3 regions of the Thalassiella azotivora genome follow, and region 1 is predicted to be linked to each of the others. Evidence: riboswitches for the same ligand, from Rfam matches in the RefSeq annotation. Region 1 holds a riboswitch; each other region holds the start of a gene.
The links. Region 1 has a riboswitch for S-adenosylmethionine ahead of ACYVQV_RS08550 (aminotransferase class V-fold PLP-dependent enzyme). Riboswitches for the same ligand answer to the same signal wherever they lie in the genome.
Positions count from the first base shown of each region.

Region 2: it holds a riboswitch for S-adenosylmethionine, as region 1 does, so the genes downstream of both, ACYVQV_RS11585 (methionine ABC transporter ATP-binding protein) here and ACYVQV_RS08550 (aminotransferase class V-fold PLP-dependent enzyme) in region 1, are expected to answer to the same signal.
Region 3: it holds a riboswitch for S-adenosylmethionine, as region 1 does, so the genes downstream of both, ACYVQV_RS05335 (bifunctional o-acetylhomoserine/o-acetylserine sulfhydrylase) here and ACYVQV_RS08550 (aminotransferase class V-fold PLP-dependent enzyme) in region 1, are expected to answer to the same signal.

Region 1 covers NZ_BAAGTX010000010.1:73,530-78,362, forward strand. Annotated here, with positions in the region: gene ACYVQV_RS08540 (hypothetical protein) at 1-591, opposite strand, end outside; gene ACYVQV_RS08545 (acyl-CoA dehydrogenase family protein) at 722-1,891, shown strand; gene ACYVQV_RS08550 (aminotransferase class V-fold PLP-dependent enzyme) at 1,911-3,326, opposite strand; SAM riboswitch class IV at 3,357-3,468, opposite strand; gene cobA (uroporphyrinogen-III C-methyltransferase) at 3,644-4,833, opposite strand, start outside.
Region 2 covers NZ_BAAGTX010000015.1:2,934-7,766, reverse strand. Annotated here, with positions in the region: gene ACYVQV_RS11595 (PEP/pyruvate-binding domain-containing protein) at 1-970, opposite strand, end outside; gene ACYVQV_RS11590 (TetR family transcriptional regulator) at 1,140-1,874, shown strand; SAM riboswitch class I at 1,982-2,090, shown strand; gene ACYVQV_RS11585 (methionine ABC transporter ATP-binding protein) at 2,176-3,189, shown strand; gene ACYVQV_RS11580 (ABC transporter permease subunit) at 3,243-3,842, shown strand; gene ACYVQV_RS11575 (MetQ/NlpA family ABC transporter substrate-binding protein) at 3,908-4,726, shown strand; gene ACYVQV_RS11570 (YciI family protein) at 4,798-4,833, opposite strand, start outside.
Region 3 covers NZ_BAAGTX010000005.1:163,733-168,565, reverse strand. Annotated here, with positions in the region: gene ACYVQV_RS05350 (matrixin family metalloprotease) at 1-578, shown strand, start outside; gene ACYVQV_RS05345 (YkvA family protein) at 743-1,129, shown strand; gene ACYVQV_RS05340 (DUF4192 domain-containing protein) at 1,288-2,511, shown strand; SAM riboswitch class IV at 2,594-2,709, shown strand; gene ACYVQV_RS05335 (bifunctional o-acetylhomoserine/o-acetylserine sulfhydrylase) at 2,905-4,221, shown strand; gene metX (homoserine O-acetyltransferase MetX) at 4,221-4,833, shown strand, end outside.

The sequences.
Region 1 (4,833 bases):
GGCCAGCCGCTCTCCGGCGGACCCGTCCTCGGCGGTCGGCCGCTCGTGCACGACGACGGACCGGGTGCCCGGCTCGACGGTGAACGGCACCCGCGCCACGGCGACGGACGAGCCGCCGCGCCGGATCGTGGAGTCGAGCCAGACCTCGGTGCGCGGGCTGACGCGCACGGGCTCGCGACCCGTCTGCGCGTCGACGTTGTAGTGGGGGCCGGCGGCGGCGCCGTCACCCTCGACGCACGGACCGACGTGGACGTGAACGCCGAGGGTCCGCCCCGGCTCGGCCCGGACGCCGCGCAGGGTCAGCACCGCGGTGGTGCGGTCGCCCACCCCCACGGCGACGAAGCCCGCCCGGGCGCCGTCGGTCGGGTCGTCCGTCCCGGGGCGCAGGTCGGTCAGCGCCCCTCGCTCGACCACCGTGGACACGTGGCCGCGGCCCCGATCGGCGCTCGTGCCGTCGCCGCCCGGATGCGCCTGCGCGACGGCCGGGACGGCGGCCAGGCACAGGGCGCCGGCGGCAGCGGCGACGGTCCGGGTGACCCGCGGCGCGCGGGTCCGGGTGGGGGTCGAGACGCTCGTGGTGCGGGTGGACATGGAGGCCTCCCTGGTCGCCGGCGTGCTGACGAAACCGACGATCCACCACATTCCGGGCACGTGCGACCGCAACCCGTCCCGGCCGTAGAGTCGACCCACCGGCCCCCGCCCCGCGACCCACGAGGACGCCATGCCCGTCGACCGCCTGCTGCCCTCCGAGGAGGGCGGCGAGCTGATCCAGCTCGTCCGCACCATCGCCGCCGAGAAGCTCGCCCCGCGCGCCGCGCAGGACGAGGCGACCGAGACCTTCCCCCGGGACGTGTTCACGCTCCTCGGCGAGGCGGGGGTGATGTCCCTGCCGTACCCGGAGGAGCTGGGTGGCGGCGGCCAGCCGTACGAGACCTACCTGCAGGTGCTGGAGGAGGTCGCGGCCGCCTGGATGTCGGTGGGCGTCGGCGTGTCCGTGCACGGACTGTCCTGCTACCCCGTCGCCACCTTCGGCACGGACGAGCAGCGCGCCGCGTTCCTGCCCCGCCTGCTCGACGGGACGACCCTCGGGGCCTACTGCCTGTCCGAGACCCAGGCCGGGTCGGACGTCGCGTCGATGACGACCCGGGCCCGCCGCACCGGCTCCGGCTACCGGATCGACGGCGCGAAGGCGTGGATCACCCACGGCGGGCAGGCCGACTTCTACACCGTGTTCGCCCGCACGAGCGACGACCGCTCCGGTGGCGTCTCGGCGTTCCTCGTGGACGCCGGTACGCCCGGCCTGTCCTTCGGCACCCCCGAGCGCAAGATGGGCCTGACGGGTTCCTCCACGACGCAGGTGCTGCTCGACGGGGTCGAGGTCGGCGAGGACCGGCTCGTCGGCGGTGAGGGCCTCGGGATGCGGATCGCGCTGTCCGCCCTCGACTCCGGCCGGCTCGGGATCGCCGCCTGCGCGACCGGGCTCGCCCAGGCAGCGCTCGACCTCGCCGTCGGGTACGCCGCGGAGCGTGAGCAGTTCGGCCAGCGGATCGCGGACTTCCAGGGCCTGCAGTTCCTGCTCGCCGACATGGAGGCCGCGACCGCGTCGGCTCGCGCCACGTACCTGCACGCCGCGCGCCTCAAGGACGCCGGCCGCGACTTCTCGCGCGCCGCGGCCGTGGCCAAGCTCGTCGCGACGGACGCGGCGATGCGCGTGACGACGGACGCCGTCCAGGTGCTCGGCGGCGCCGGCTACACGCGCGACTTCCCGGCCGAGCGGTACATGCGCGAGGCGAAGGTGACGCAGATCTTCGAGGGCACCAACCAGATCCAGCGTCTCGTCATCGGCCGCAGCCTGCTGCGCTCGCTCGGCCCCGGGCAGCGCGGACGCTGACCACGACGGGCCCGTCGGCTCAGTCGTCCTGACAGGGCGACGCGGGCGCCAGCACCTCGGCCGGCCGCGTCCCCGTCAGGGACTCCAGCACGTCGGCGACACCCCGAGGGTCGGCCGCCGGTGCCCAGCGGCCGTCCGCGAGCACGTACTCGACCTGGGGACCGTCGGTCACGAGGGCGCGCACCCCGGCGACGAGCCGGTCGACGTCGTCCAGCCGGGACCCGACCCCGACGCTGGCGCGCACCGCGCCGTCGTCCAGCCCCATCCGCGCCAGCAGCGGGTGCGCGCAGAACTTCCCGTCACGCACGCCGACGCCGTGCTCGGCGGACAGGACCGCGGCCACCAGGCCCGGGTCGAACCCGTCCACCGTGAACGTCACGACGCCGATGGTCGACGGGCTGTCGTCCCAGACCCGGTGGACCGTGACGCCGTCCAGCGCGGCGAGACCACGGACGAGGCGCTCCCGCAGCGCGCTCTCGTGGACCTCCAGCGCACCGTCCGGCAGGGAGGCCACCGCGCGGCAGGCGGCGGCCAGCCCAGCCGCGCCCACCACGTTCGGCGACCCGGCCTCGTGCCGCTGCGGCGCCGGCGCCCACGTGGTCTCCTCGACCGCCACGGACCGCACCGCACCTCCCCCTGCGAGGTGCGGGCGGCCGGCGTCGAGCCAGTCCCGCCGGCCGGCGAGGACACCCGCGCCGTACGGCGCGTAGATCTTGTGCCCGGAGAACGCCACGTAGTCGACCCCGCTGCGGCGCAGCGAGATCCGACGGTGCGGGGCCAGCTGGGCGGCGTCCACCACGACCCGGGTGCCGTGCGCGTGAGCCAGGGCCACGAGGACGTCGACGGGCAGCTCCTCACCGGTGACATTGCTGGCTCCGGTGATCGCGAGCAGCGCGGTCGGGGCGGTCGCCAGCGCCCGGCTGACAGCCGTGAGCGTGTCCTCGAGGGTGTCGGCGACGGGCAGGACCTCGTGCGCGATCCGCTGCCACGGCAGCAGGTTCGCGTGGTGCTCCAGGTCCAGGACGACCACGCGCCCGCCCTCGGGGACGCACCCGGCGAGCAGGTTGAGGCTGTCGGTGGTGTGCCGGGTGAAGACCACGACGTCGTCCGCGCGGGTGTCGAGGAAGTCCGCGACCGCCTGCCGGGACGCCTCGTACAGCGCGGTGCTGACCTGGGAGGCGAACCCCGCGCCGCGGTGCACGGACGCGTAGTACGGCAGCACCTTCTCGACGTGCTCGACGACGACCTCGAGCGCGGGGGCGCTCGCCGCGTAGTCGAGGTTGGCGTAGCGGGTGGTGCCGCCGGTGGCCAGCGGGACCTGCAGGTCACCGCCGACGACGGGCAGCAGGGGCTCGCTGGCGGCGCTCGGCGTGGGGGCGCCGGTCGTCGAGCCGGTCGAGCAGGTGGGGGTGCGCCGTTCGGACACGAAAGTCATCACTACCTCGTCGGGCCGGGGACCCGCACGGGTCCGCACTTGCCGCACCACCTCGGTACGGCCAGGTCCTCACCCGGGGCACCCCACCGCGGAGGAGGGTTGCCGGCCAGCGAGCCGGGGCTTGGCGCTGGCGCTCATGACCTGTGACGAGAGTAGGAGACGAGACGGACGCCGTCCAAGGGGCGGGCCAGAACGTCTCGCCCCTCGGACCGACCGTCCCCCCGATGGCGCACTCAGCCCGCTGAGTGCGCACCCCGGGCGCCGTTTGGGGCACTCAGCCCGCTGAGTGCGGACCCGGGAGGGGGGTGCGCGGTCGGTCAGGTCCAGGCGGGGCCGAGGCGGACGACGTCCCCGACGACCACGACAGCCGGCGCCTGGACGCCGACCTCGGCGGCGCGGGCGGCGATCGTGCCGAGCGTGCCGACGGTGACGCGCTGGTCGGGGCCGTACCCCTTCTCCACGACCGCGACCGGGGTGGACGGCGACCGGCCACCCTCGACGAGCGTGCGGCAGCTGTCCGCGAGCCGGGTCACGCCCATGAGCAGGACGACGGTGTGCTCACCACCGCCCGGGACGGCGGCCAGCTCGTCGTGCCCGGTGAGCACGCTGAACGACCTCGCCACGCCGCGATGGGTGACCGGGATGCCGGCGGCGGCCGGCACCGCGACGGCGCTGGTCACGCCGGGGACGACCTCGACCGGGACGCCGGCCTCCCGGCAGGCGGCGAGCTCCTCCCCACCGCGGCCGAGGACGTACGGGTCGCCGCCCTTGAGCCGGACGACCCGCCGCCCGAGCAGGGCGTGCTCGACGAGCAGCGCGTTGATCTCGTGCTGCGGCACGGGGTGGTTCCCCGGGGTCTTGCCGACGTCGACGACGAGCACGTCGTCGTCCAGCCGGTCCACGACCGACCGGGGTGCGAGCCGGTCGACGACGACGACGTCCGCCTCGGCCAGCAGGCGCCGCCCGCGGGTGGTGAGCAGCGCGTCGTCCCCCGGTCCGCCGCCGACGAGCGCCACGGAACCGACGGAGCTGACGGAGCCCGGCGCGCGGCGGCGGTGCCGGCGCAGCGGGAGGTCGCCGGTCTCCAGCGCCGCCGCGACGCCGTCCCGCAGCCGGGCCGCCCGTCGCGGGTCCCCGCCGGCGGAGACCGCGACGGTGACGTCGTCGACCCGTGCGACCGCGGGCGTCCACGCAGACGACGCCTCGGCGTCCCCCGCGTTGACGCACCACACCCGGGTGGCCTCCGCGTCGGCGGCGACCCGCGCGTCGACGTCCGCGTCCCCCGTCGCGGTGTGGACGAACCAGGCGCCGTCGAGGTCACCGACGGCGTAGTCCCGCCGGTGCCAGACCAACGCGCCCGCCGCGGCGAGGTCGGCGACGTCCTCGCACGCCCACGGCGCGACCAGGTGGACGTCGGCCCCCGCGTCCACGAGCGAACGGGCGCGCCGGGCCGCGACCGGTCCCCCGCCGACGACGAGCACGCGACGGCCGGCGACCCGCAGCGTCA
Region 2 (4,833 bases), on a different contig from region 1:
TGACGACCGGTGACGTGGACAGGCGCCGTGCGGTGACGGCGCGGCTCTCCCGCAGCGCGCTGACGACGCCGTCGCGCAGCGGCACCAGCCACAGCTCGACCTCCAGGGGTGCCAGGGGGTCCGGGAAGGTCTCAGCGACCGGTCCGGGGCCGAGCACCGGGCCGGTCGCCAGCGATGCCGTCCCGGTCGCCGTGACCGGTCGGCTCTGCAGCAGCAGCAGGCTGCCGGAGCGGTCGAGGGCCCACTCGACGTCCTGCGGCCCGCCGAAGACCGTGGCCACGCGGGAGGCGAGCCGGGCCAGGGCGCGCAGGTCGCCGCCGTCGAGCAGCGACGACCCGGTGCGCCGCCTGCCGTTGCCGTTGGCGTGGACGAGCCGGCCGCGCCGGGTCAGCACGTACCGCTGCGCGGCGACGCGACCGCTGACCAGGGCGTCCGGCCCCCCGGCCACCGCCTCCACGACGAGGTGGGCGGGGTCGCCGGTGACGGGGTCGACGCCGAACATCACGCCGCCGCGGTCCGCGGCGAGCATCGGCTGCACGAGCACGGCCATCGGCGCGACGTCGTCCGGACCGGCGACGCGGTCGGCGGACCGCAGCACGCGCTCGACGGCCGCGAGGAACGCCTCCCAGCCGCGGACGTCGAGGACGCTGGTGAACTGCCCCGCCATCGACGAGGCCGCGACGTCCTCGACGGTGGAGGAGGAGCGCACGACCAGCGGCACCTCCCCGCCCCGGGCCAGCTCCCGCCACGGACGCCGCAGGGCCTCCGCGGCGTCGGGCGGCAGCTCGCGGCCGCAGGCCAGGAACCGCCGGTGGACGTCGGTGGTCACGGCGAAACCGGCGACGACCGGCAGCCCGGCACCAGCGGCGCGGGCCAGTGACGAGGCCTTCGCGCCGACCAGCCCGGCGTCTCGCGCCGCTGCATCGTCCAGCCGGACGGTGGCTGTCGTCCGCGTCGTCGTCGTCGCCATCGCGTCCCCTGACGCCCCGGCCCCCCGCGTGCGACCGGCCGGTCGACCGGTCACGTCGATCCTGCCGAGGCGTGCGGTGACGGGGCAGGGCCGGAGGTCCCGCGGGCACCCGGCGGCACCCGGCGGCACCCGGCGGCACCGTGGCGCGGCCGGCCCTACGCTGCCTGCCGTGACCGACGCGACGCCGGACCCGCGGACCAGGGTGCGGTCCGCCGTGACGGACGCCGCCCTGGAGCTGTTCGCGCAGCGGGGGTACGACGGCACCACGGTCGACGCGGTCGCCGAGCGGGCCGGGGTGGCCCGGCGCACCTTCTTCCGGCACTTCGCCACCAAGGACGACGCGGTGCTCCCGGACCACGAGGCGCTGCTGGGACGGGTCCAGGCCGTCCTCGACGGCTGGGACGGCGACCCGCTCGACGCCCTGCTGCCCGCGGCCCACGTCGTCCTGGACGCCTACCTCGCCGAGCGGGAGGTGGCGGTGGCCCGGTACGGCGTCCTCGCCCGGGTGCCGGAGCTGCGGGAGCGCGAGCGCGCCGTCGTCACCCGGTACGAGCGGGCGTTCGCGTCGTTCCTGCGCGCCCGGCTGCCCCGCGGGACGGAGGGCCCGCCCGCAGGGGCACCGGCGGGGGCGGCCTCGCCGGCGGACGTGCTGCCCGACGTGCTCGCCGCCGCGCTCGTCGCCGCGCACAACGGGGTCCTCAGGCAGTGGCTGCGCGACCCCGCCGGCGTGGACGCCGCGGCGCGGCTCGACGAGGCGCTCGGCTGGGTCGTGCGGTCCCTCACGGAGGGGCCGGTCGCGCCCAGGCGCGCCGCGGGAGCGGACGTCGGCGCCGCGCAGACCCTGCGCAGGATCCGGGCCCTGGCGGACGAGGCGCTGCGCGGCGAGGGCTCCGAGCCGGTCTGAGGGCGCGGAATGGGCGGTCGCGCGGATACCTGCTATCCACCACGCGTGCCGTCTCGCATGCCGGACGCATCGGCGGGTGCTGACCCTGCGCCGTAGGATTCATCCCATCACCATCCAGAGCGACTGAGAGACCTGGCTCGTCGACGTCGCAGCAACCACCGCGGACGGCTCATCGGAGCGCCCCCGGGGCGGTGCTAACGCCAGGACCGATGGAGCAGCACCACGCCGGCCCGACCGTCCGCGCCTGCCGCGACCCGGCAGCACGCGACGGCGCGCCCCGTCACCGTGAGGAACCCTCGACGTGATTCGCCTCGACTCGGTCCGCAAGGTCTTCCGACCACCCGGCCGCCCCGACCGCCAGGTCATCGCCCTCGACGACGTCACCGTCCACGTCCCCGCCGGCGAGGTGCTCGGCGTGGTCGGGCCGAGCGGCTCCGGCAAGAGCACCCTCGCCCGCTGCGTCAACCTGCTCGAGCGGCCGACGTCCGGGACGGTCACGGTCGACGGCGCCGAGCTCACCGCGCTCGCCGAACCCGAGCTCCGTCTGGCCCGCCGCCGGATCGGCATGATCTTCCAGCACTTCAACCTCCTCGACTCGCGCACCGCCGCCGGCAACGTCGAGCACCCGCTGCAGCTGGCCGGCGTCCCGCGCGCCCGGCGCCGCGCCCGCGCCGAGGAGCTGCTCGACCTGGTCGGGCTGGCCGACAAGCGCGACGTCCACCCCGCCCAGCTGTCCGGCGGGCAGAAGCAGCGCGTCGCGATCGCCCGCGCCCTGGCCGCCGAGCCCGCCGTGCTCCTCTGCGACGAGGCCACGTCGGCGCTCGACCCGGTCAGCACCGCGTCCGTGCTGTCCCTGCTGCGGCGACTGCGCGCCGACCTCGACCTCACCGTCCTGCTCATCACGCACGAGATGGACGTCGTCAAGGCCGTCTGCGACTCCGCCGTCCTGCTCGAGCACGGCAGGGTCGTGGACGCCGGTCACCTCGCCGACGTCAGCACCCGGCCCGACTCGGCGCTGGCCGACCACCTCGTCCCACCGCTGCCCCCGGTCGCCGTCGCGACCGGCCGCCACCTCGTCGAGGTCACCCTCACCGGGGACGTCGGCTCCGACGCCGTCCTCGCGCTGCTCGTGCGCGAGCACGGCCTCGACGTCGACGTCGCCGGTGGCCGCGTCGAGACCGTCGGCGGCCAGCGCTTCGGGCGCCTGCAGCTCGCCGTCGCCGGCGACGAGGCCGTGGTGGCCCGCGCGGCCACCGACCTCACCCGGCGCGGCGCCCACGTCAGCGCCCCGGCGCTCGCGGGGGTGACGCCGTGAGCTGGGACCGGATCGCCCCGCAGCTGCTCGACGCGACGTACGAGACGCTCTACATGGTCGGCGTCGCCACGACGCTGACCGTGCTGCTCGGCGTCCCGCTCGGGGTGCTGCTCGTGACCAGCGCCGCCGACGGCCTGCGACCGCACGCCGGCCTCCAACGGGTGCTCGGGGCGGTCGTCAACCTCGGCCGCGCCCTGCCGTTCATCATCCTGCTCGTCGCCGTCGCGCCGGTGACCCGGGCGCTGGTCGGCACCACCATCGGGTCGACCGCCACCATCGTCCCGCTGACGCTCGGCGCCGTGCCGTTCCTCGCCCGGCTCGTCGAGACGTCGCTGCGGGAGGTGTCGCCCGGCAAGGTCGAGGCCGCCGCGGCCATGGGCGCCCGGCGCCGCGACGTCGTCCGCACCGTGCTGCTGCCCGAGGCGATGCCGTCCCTCGTCGCGGGCGTCACCGTCACCGTCGTCGCGCTGGTCAGCTACTCCGCCATGGCCGGTGCCGTCGGCGGCGGGGGGCTCGGTGACTTCGCGATCCGCTACGGCTACCAGCAGTTCCGCGGTGACATCACGCTCGCCACCGTCGTCGTCCTGCTCGCCGTCGTGCAGGCCCTCCAGCTCGCCGGCGACCGGCTCGCCCGTCCCCTCGCGCACCGCTGACCGGCGCGAACCAGCAGACCCGCACCACCCGACCCGCACCACCGACAGGAAGTGACCGCACCACCATGCGCACCCGACTGACCCTCGTCGCCACCGCCGCCGCCACCGCCCTCGCGTTGTCCGCCTGCGGCGGCGAGGAGGCGGCCCTCAGCGACGCCGACGCCCCGCTGCGCGTCGGCGCCTCGCCCGTGCCGCACGCCGAGATCCTCGACTTCGTCGCCACCGAGCTCGCGCCCGACGCCGGGCTGGAGCTCGACGTCGTCGAGTTCACCGACTACGTCCAGCCGAACGTCGCCCTCGACGACGGCTCGCTGGACGCCAACTACTTCCAGACCATCCCGTACCTGGAGGAGCAGGAGGCCAGCGCCGGGTACGACTTCACCGCGCTGGAGCCCGTGCACGTCGAGCCGCTCGGCATCTACTCGCAGCGCATCGAGTCCGTGGACGCCGTCCCGCAGGGCGCCCAGGTCGCGATCCCCAACGACCCCACGAACGCCGGTCGAGCGCTGCGCCTGCTCGCCGCGGAGGGGCTCGTGACGCTCGCCGACACCGGTGACCGCTCGCCGACCGCCCTCGACGTCGAGGACAACCCGCTCGGCCTGGAGGTCGTCGAGGTCGAGGCGGCGCAGCTCCCGCGCTCGCTGGAGGACGTCGACCTGGCCGTCATCAACGGCAACTACGCCATCGACGCCGACCTGTCGCCCGCCGAGGACGCCATCGCGCTCGAGGACGCCGAGGGCAACCCCAACGCCAACCTCGTCGTCGTGCGTGACGGCGACGAGGACGACGAGCGCATCCAGCAGCTCGAGGAGCTGCTGCACTCCGACGAGGTCCGGCAGTTCATCGAGGACACCTACGCCGGGGCGGTCATCCCGGCGTTCTGACGGTACGCACGACACGACGAACCGGACCGGTCCCTCGGGGGCGGTCCGGTTCGTCGTCGCTGGTGCCTGGGTCAGGCGCCCCCGTCGGCCCAGGGGCCGAGGACCAG
Region 3 (4,833 bases), on a different contig from region 1:
AGCAGGACGACGGCTCACCCGTCGGGTGGGACCCCTGCCGACCGCTGCACTACGTCGTCAACGACGCGGGCGCGCCGCCGTCCGGTGCGTTCGTTCTCGCGGACGCGGTCGCCCGCGTCGAGCAGGTCACGGGTTTCGTCCTGGTGCACGACGGCGCGACGGACGAGCTGCCCTCGGCCACCCGTGAGCCGGTCCAGCGCAGCCGGTACGGCGACCGCTGGGCGCCCGTCCTGGTCGCCTGGTCCGACGGGACGAGCGAACCCTGGCTCGCCGGGGACGTCGCCGGGTACGCCGCACCGCACCCGGTGGCGGGGTCCGGCGGTGACCTCCGGTACGTCACCGGCCAGGTGGTGCTCGACACCGGCACGCTGGGCGACCTCGCGAACCGGCAGGCCGGCGTCGCGCGGGCCCGGGCGGTGGTCCTGCACGAGCTGGCGCACCTGCTGGGCCTGGGCCACGTGGAGGACCCGGCCCAGCTGATGCACCCCACGACCACGCCGCTGGGCACCGACTTCGGTGACGGGGACCTGCGCGGCCTCTTCGCGGTGTCCTCGAGGCCCTGCGGCGCCGGGTCCTGACCACCGTCGTCCGGACCGTCCTCGGCGACGTGGTCTGCTGGCCGCGCCGGGGTGCGCCCGGGGTGTGCCCGGGGTGCGCGGAACAGCGGCCGTCCGCCGGGCGTTGGACGGGTCGGACCGCGGGCCCTGGAGCGGCGCCCGAGGCGGACGGGAGGAGCCGGCGGATGAGGACGACGCGACGCGCAGCCGCGCTGCGCACCCTGTGGGCGACCCTGAGCGGTCGCCGGCGCCCCGGAGGTCCGAGCACGGCCAGCGTGCTCTCCGCCGTCCCGCGACTGGTCGTCGCGACGCTGCGGGGGCGCTACCAGGGCACGACGCCCGGTCGCCTCGGCCTGATGCTGCTGGCCGGGCTCTACGTCGTGTCCCCGGTGGACCTGCTGCCTGAGGCCGCCCTGCTCGTCGTGGGCCTCGCCGACGACGCCGTCGTCCTCGCCTGGCTCGCCGGCGCGCTGCTGACCGAGGCCGAGGCGTTCCTCGAGTGGGAGGCGGGGGGCTCGCCCTCGACGACGGCGCCGACCGACCCCCGGGTCGTCCCCGGACAGGTGGTCTGACACCGCAGGCTCGAGGGCGGCGGCCCCGCGGCTGGGTCGCGCCGTCCGACGGGCCGTGCGGTACGAGACGTCCACAGGCGCCGTCACGGGGCCGGCCGTCCACAGCCACCGCACCTGACCGCGCGCCGCCGGCGCGCGCACGGCCAGGGTCGTGGCCCATGAGCACACCGACGATCCGCGTCAGCGAGCCCCGCGACCTCCTGGCGGTCGTGCCGTACCAGCTCGGGTACGTCCCGACCGACAGCCTGGTCCTGATGAGTCTGCGCGGGCCGCGCCAGCGGGTCGGTCTCGTCGCCCGCGCCGACCTGCCCGACCGCAGCTGGCCGCGCCACGAGGTGGAGTCCCTGTGCGGGACGGTCGCCGGGCACCTGCGTCGCGACGGGGCCCGCGCCGCGGTGCTGGTGGTCTACGCCGACCCGGGACGCACCCTGCCGCAGGACGTCGGCGCACCGGCGGACGACCGTGCCGCGGACGACCGTGCCGCGGACGACCGTGCCGCGGACGTCGTGGCGCTGGCCGCGGCGGCGCTGGCCGAGCACGGCATCCCGTTGCTGGACGCCTGGTGGGTGGGCGGCGGGCGCTACCGCTGCCTGACCTGCGCGGGGGACTGCTGCCCGGCGGACGGGCGACCGCTGGACGAGGTGCGGGACAGCCAGGCGCAGGCGGAGCTGGTCTACCGGGGGTTGAGCGTCGCGTCGGGACGCGGGGACCTCCTCGGCGACCTGTCACCCGCCGCTGCGTCCGTCCGTCGGGCGGTCCGGGAGGCCGCCCTACGGCCCGGTGCCGTGCCCCCTCAGGACACGGCCGATCTCGTCCGGTGGCGCCAGGAGGTCCTGCGGACCTGGTCCCACCGCCTGCGCGCGGGCGACGGCACGGGCGGCTCGGGGGAGCGGGCGGTGGACGGCGACGTGGACGTCGCGGTGGCGCTCGTGCAGGACGCCGCCCTGCTGGCCGGGTTGGCCGACCCCGTGCTGCGCGACGCCATGATGCTGGCGTGCGCTCCCGGTGCCGGCGACGGCCCGGAGCGGCTGCTGTCCCGCGGGGCCGGCGACCGGGAGGCGGGGCGTCTGCTCGACCGCGTCTTCGGAGCCCGCGACCCCCTGCGCCCGGAGCGCGCTCGGCTGGAGGCGGCCGGGACGGTGCTGCGCCACCTCGTCCGGGTGTCGGACGGCCCGGAGGCTGCCCCGCCGCTGGCGGTGCTCGCGTGGATGTCCTGGTGGGCGGGCGACGGCGCCCCCGCCTCCGACCTGTGCGACCTCGCCCTGGCCGCCGACCCCGGGCACTCCCTGGCGGGCCTGCTGCGGCGCTGCCTGGACGGTGGGATCCCGCCCGGGTGGGCGGAGGCGGACCGGCAGCGGGACCTGCAGGTGGCACGCGGCTGATCGGGTGACGGGCGAGACGAGCGGTCCGACTGGCGAGACGCGGTTGTCGTGGCCGGTCGGCGCTCGCGTACCCTCCTTCACAGGTCATGAGTCCCAGCGCCAAGCCCCGGCTCGCTGGGCGGCAACCCTCCTCCGCGGTGGGGTGCCCCGGGTGATGACCGGGTCGGACGCCGCGACGGCGCCCGGCAAGCGCGGGCCCGCGGCACGGGCCCCGGTACCCGAGGAGGCCGCCGTGACCTGTCGAACGACCCGTCGAATGCGTCGCTGACGCCACCCCCGCCCCGTCGCGCGCTCCGGACCACCTGGTCCCGGCGCGGCGCGACCCGCCCCGGGCGGCGTCGCCCCCGGCCCCAGGACGGGCCGCCCCCTCATCCACGACCCAGGAGGCACACCATGACGCAGGGATGGTCCTTCGAGACCCGGCAGATCCACGCGGGGCAGGCCCCCGACCCGACGACGGGCGCCCGCGCGCTGCCGATCTACCAGACGACGTCCTACGTCTTCGACGACACCGACCACGCGGCGAACCTGTTCGGGCTCAAGGAGTTCGGCAACATCTACACGCGCCTGATGAACCCCACCACCGACGCGGTCGAGCAGCGCGTCGCCGACCTCGAGGGCGGCGTCGGCGCTCTGCTGGTCTCGTCGGGGCAGTCGGCGGAGGCCCTGGCGCTGCTCAACGTCGCCGAGGCCGGGGACCACGTGGTCGCGAGCCCGAGCCTGTACGGCGGCACGTACAACCTGCTGCGGCACACCTTCCCGAAGCTGGGTGTCACGGTCGACTTCGTCAGCGACCCCGACGACCTCGACGCCTGGCGCCGCGCCGCCACCGAGAGCACCAAGGCCTTCTTCGCCGAGACCGTCCCCAACCCCAAGCAGGACGTGCTCGACATCGAGGGCGTCGCGGGCGTCGCCCACGAGGTGGGCGTGCCGCTGGTGGTGGACAACACCGTCGCCACGCCCTACCTCGTGCGCCCGCTGGAGTGGGGCGCCGACGTGGTCATCCACTCCGCCACCAAGTACCTGGGTGGCCACGGCACGTCCATCGCCGGCGTCATCGTCGACGGCGGCACCTTCGACTACGCGCGCGACCCGCAGCGCTTCCCGGGGTTCAACCAGCCGGACCCGAGCTACCACGGGCTGGTCTACGCCCGGGACCTCGGCGTCGGCAGCCCGCTCGGCGCGAACCTGTCGTACGTGCTCAAGGCCAGGGTCCAGCTGCTGCGCGACCTGGGTGCCGCGGTGTCGCCCTTCAACGCCTTCCTCATCGCGCAGGGCCTGGAGACCCTGAGCCTGCGGGTCGAGCGGCACGTGCAGAACGCCGAGGCCGTCGCCCGGTGGCTCGAGAACCGGGACGAGGTCCGCTCCGTCGCCTACGCCGGTCTGCCCAGCAGCCCCTGGCACGAGCGCGCGCGCAAGTACGCCCCGAAGGGCGTCGGAGGGGTCCTGTCCTTCGAGCTCGCCGGCGGTGTCGAGGCCGGACGCCGGTTCGTGGAGGCGCTGACGCTGCACAGCCACGTGGCGAACATCGGGGACGTCCGGTCGCTGGTCATCCACCCCGCCTCCACGACCCACAGCCAGCTCACCGACGCCGAGCGGCTCGCCGCCGGGGTCACCCCCGGGCTGGTCCGCCTGTCCGTGGGGCTGGAGCACGTGGACGACATCCTCGCCGACCTGGAGGCGGGGCTGACGGCGGCGAAGGGGGCGTGATGACCGTCCTCGGGCTGCCCGCGCGGTGCGAGCCCGCGCCCCGGCGCCCCAGCGCGGCGTGGCGCGACGGCGACCCTCCGGGGCGCCGGAGGTTCGCCGACGTCGGTCCCCTCGCGCTGGAGGCGGGTGGTCGGCTGCCCGGCGTCCGGATCGCCTACGAGACGTGGGGCACCCTGTCGGCGGCGCGTGACAACGCGGTGCTCGTGCTGCACGCGCTGACGGGGGACAGCCACGTCGTCGGCGACGCGGGGGAGGGCCACCCGACGCCGGGGTGGTGGGAGGGCCTGGTCGGGCCAGGCGCCCCGATCGACACCGACCGCTACTACGTCGTGGCACCCAACGTCCTCGGCGGTTGCCAGGGGACGACCGGTCCGGCGTCGACCGCGCCCGACGGTCGCGCCTGGGGCAGCCGCTTCCCGTTCACCACGATCCGGGACCAGGTGGCCGCGGAGGTCGCCCTCAGCGACCACCTCGGGATCGACGCGTGGGCCCTCGTGGTGGGCGGGTCGATGGGCGGCATGCGGGCCCTGGAGTGGGGCGTCGGTGCCCCCCAGCGGGTCGAGCGCCTGCTCGTGCTCGCGTCCAGCGCCTACGCGACGGCGGACCAGATCG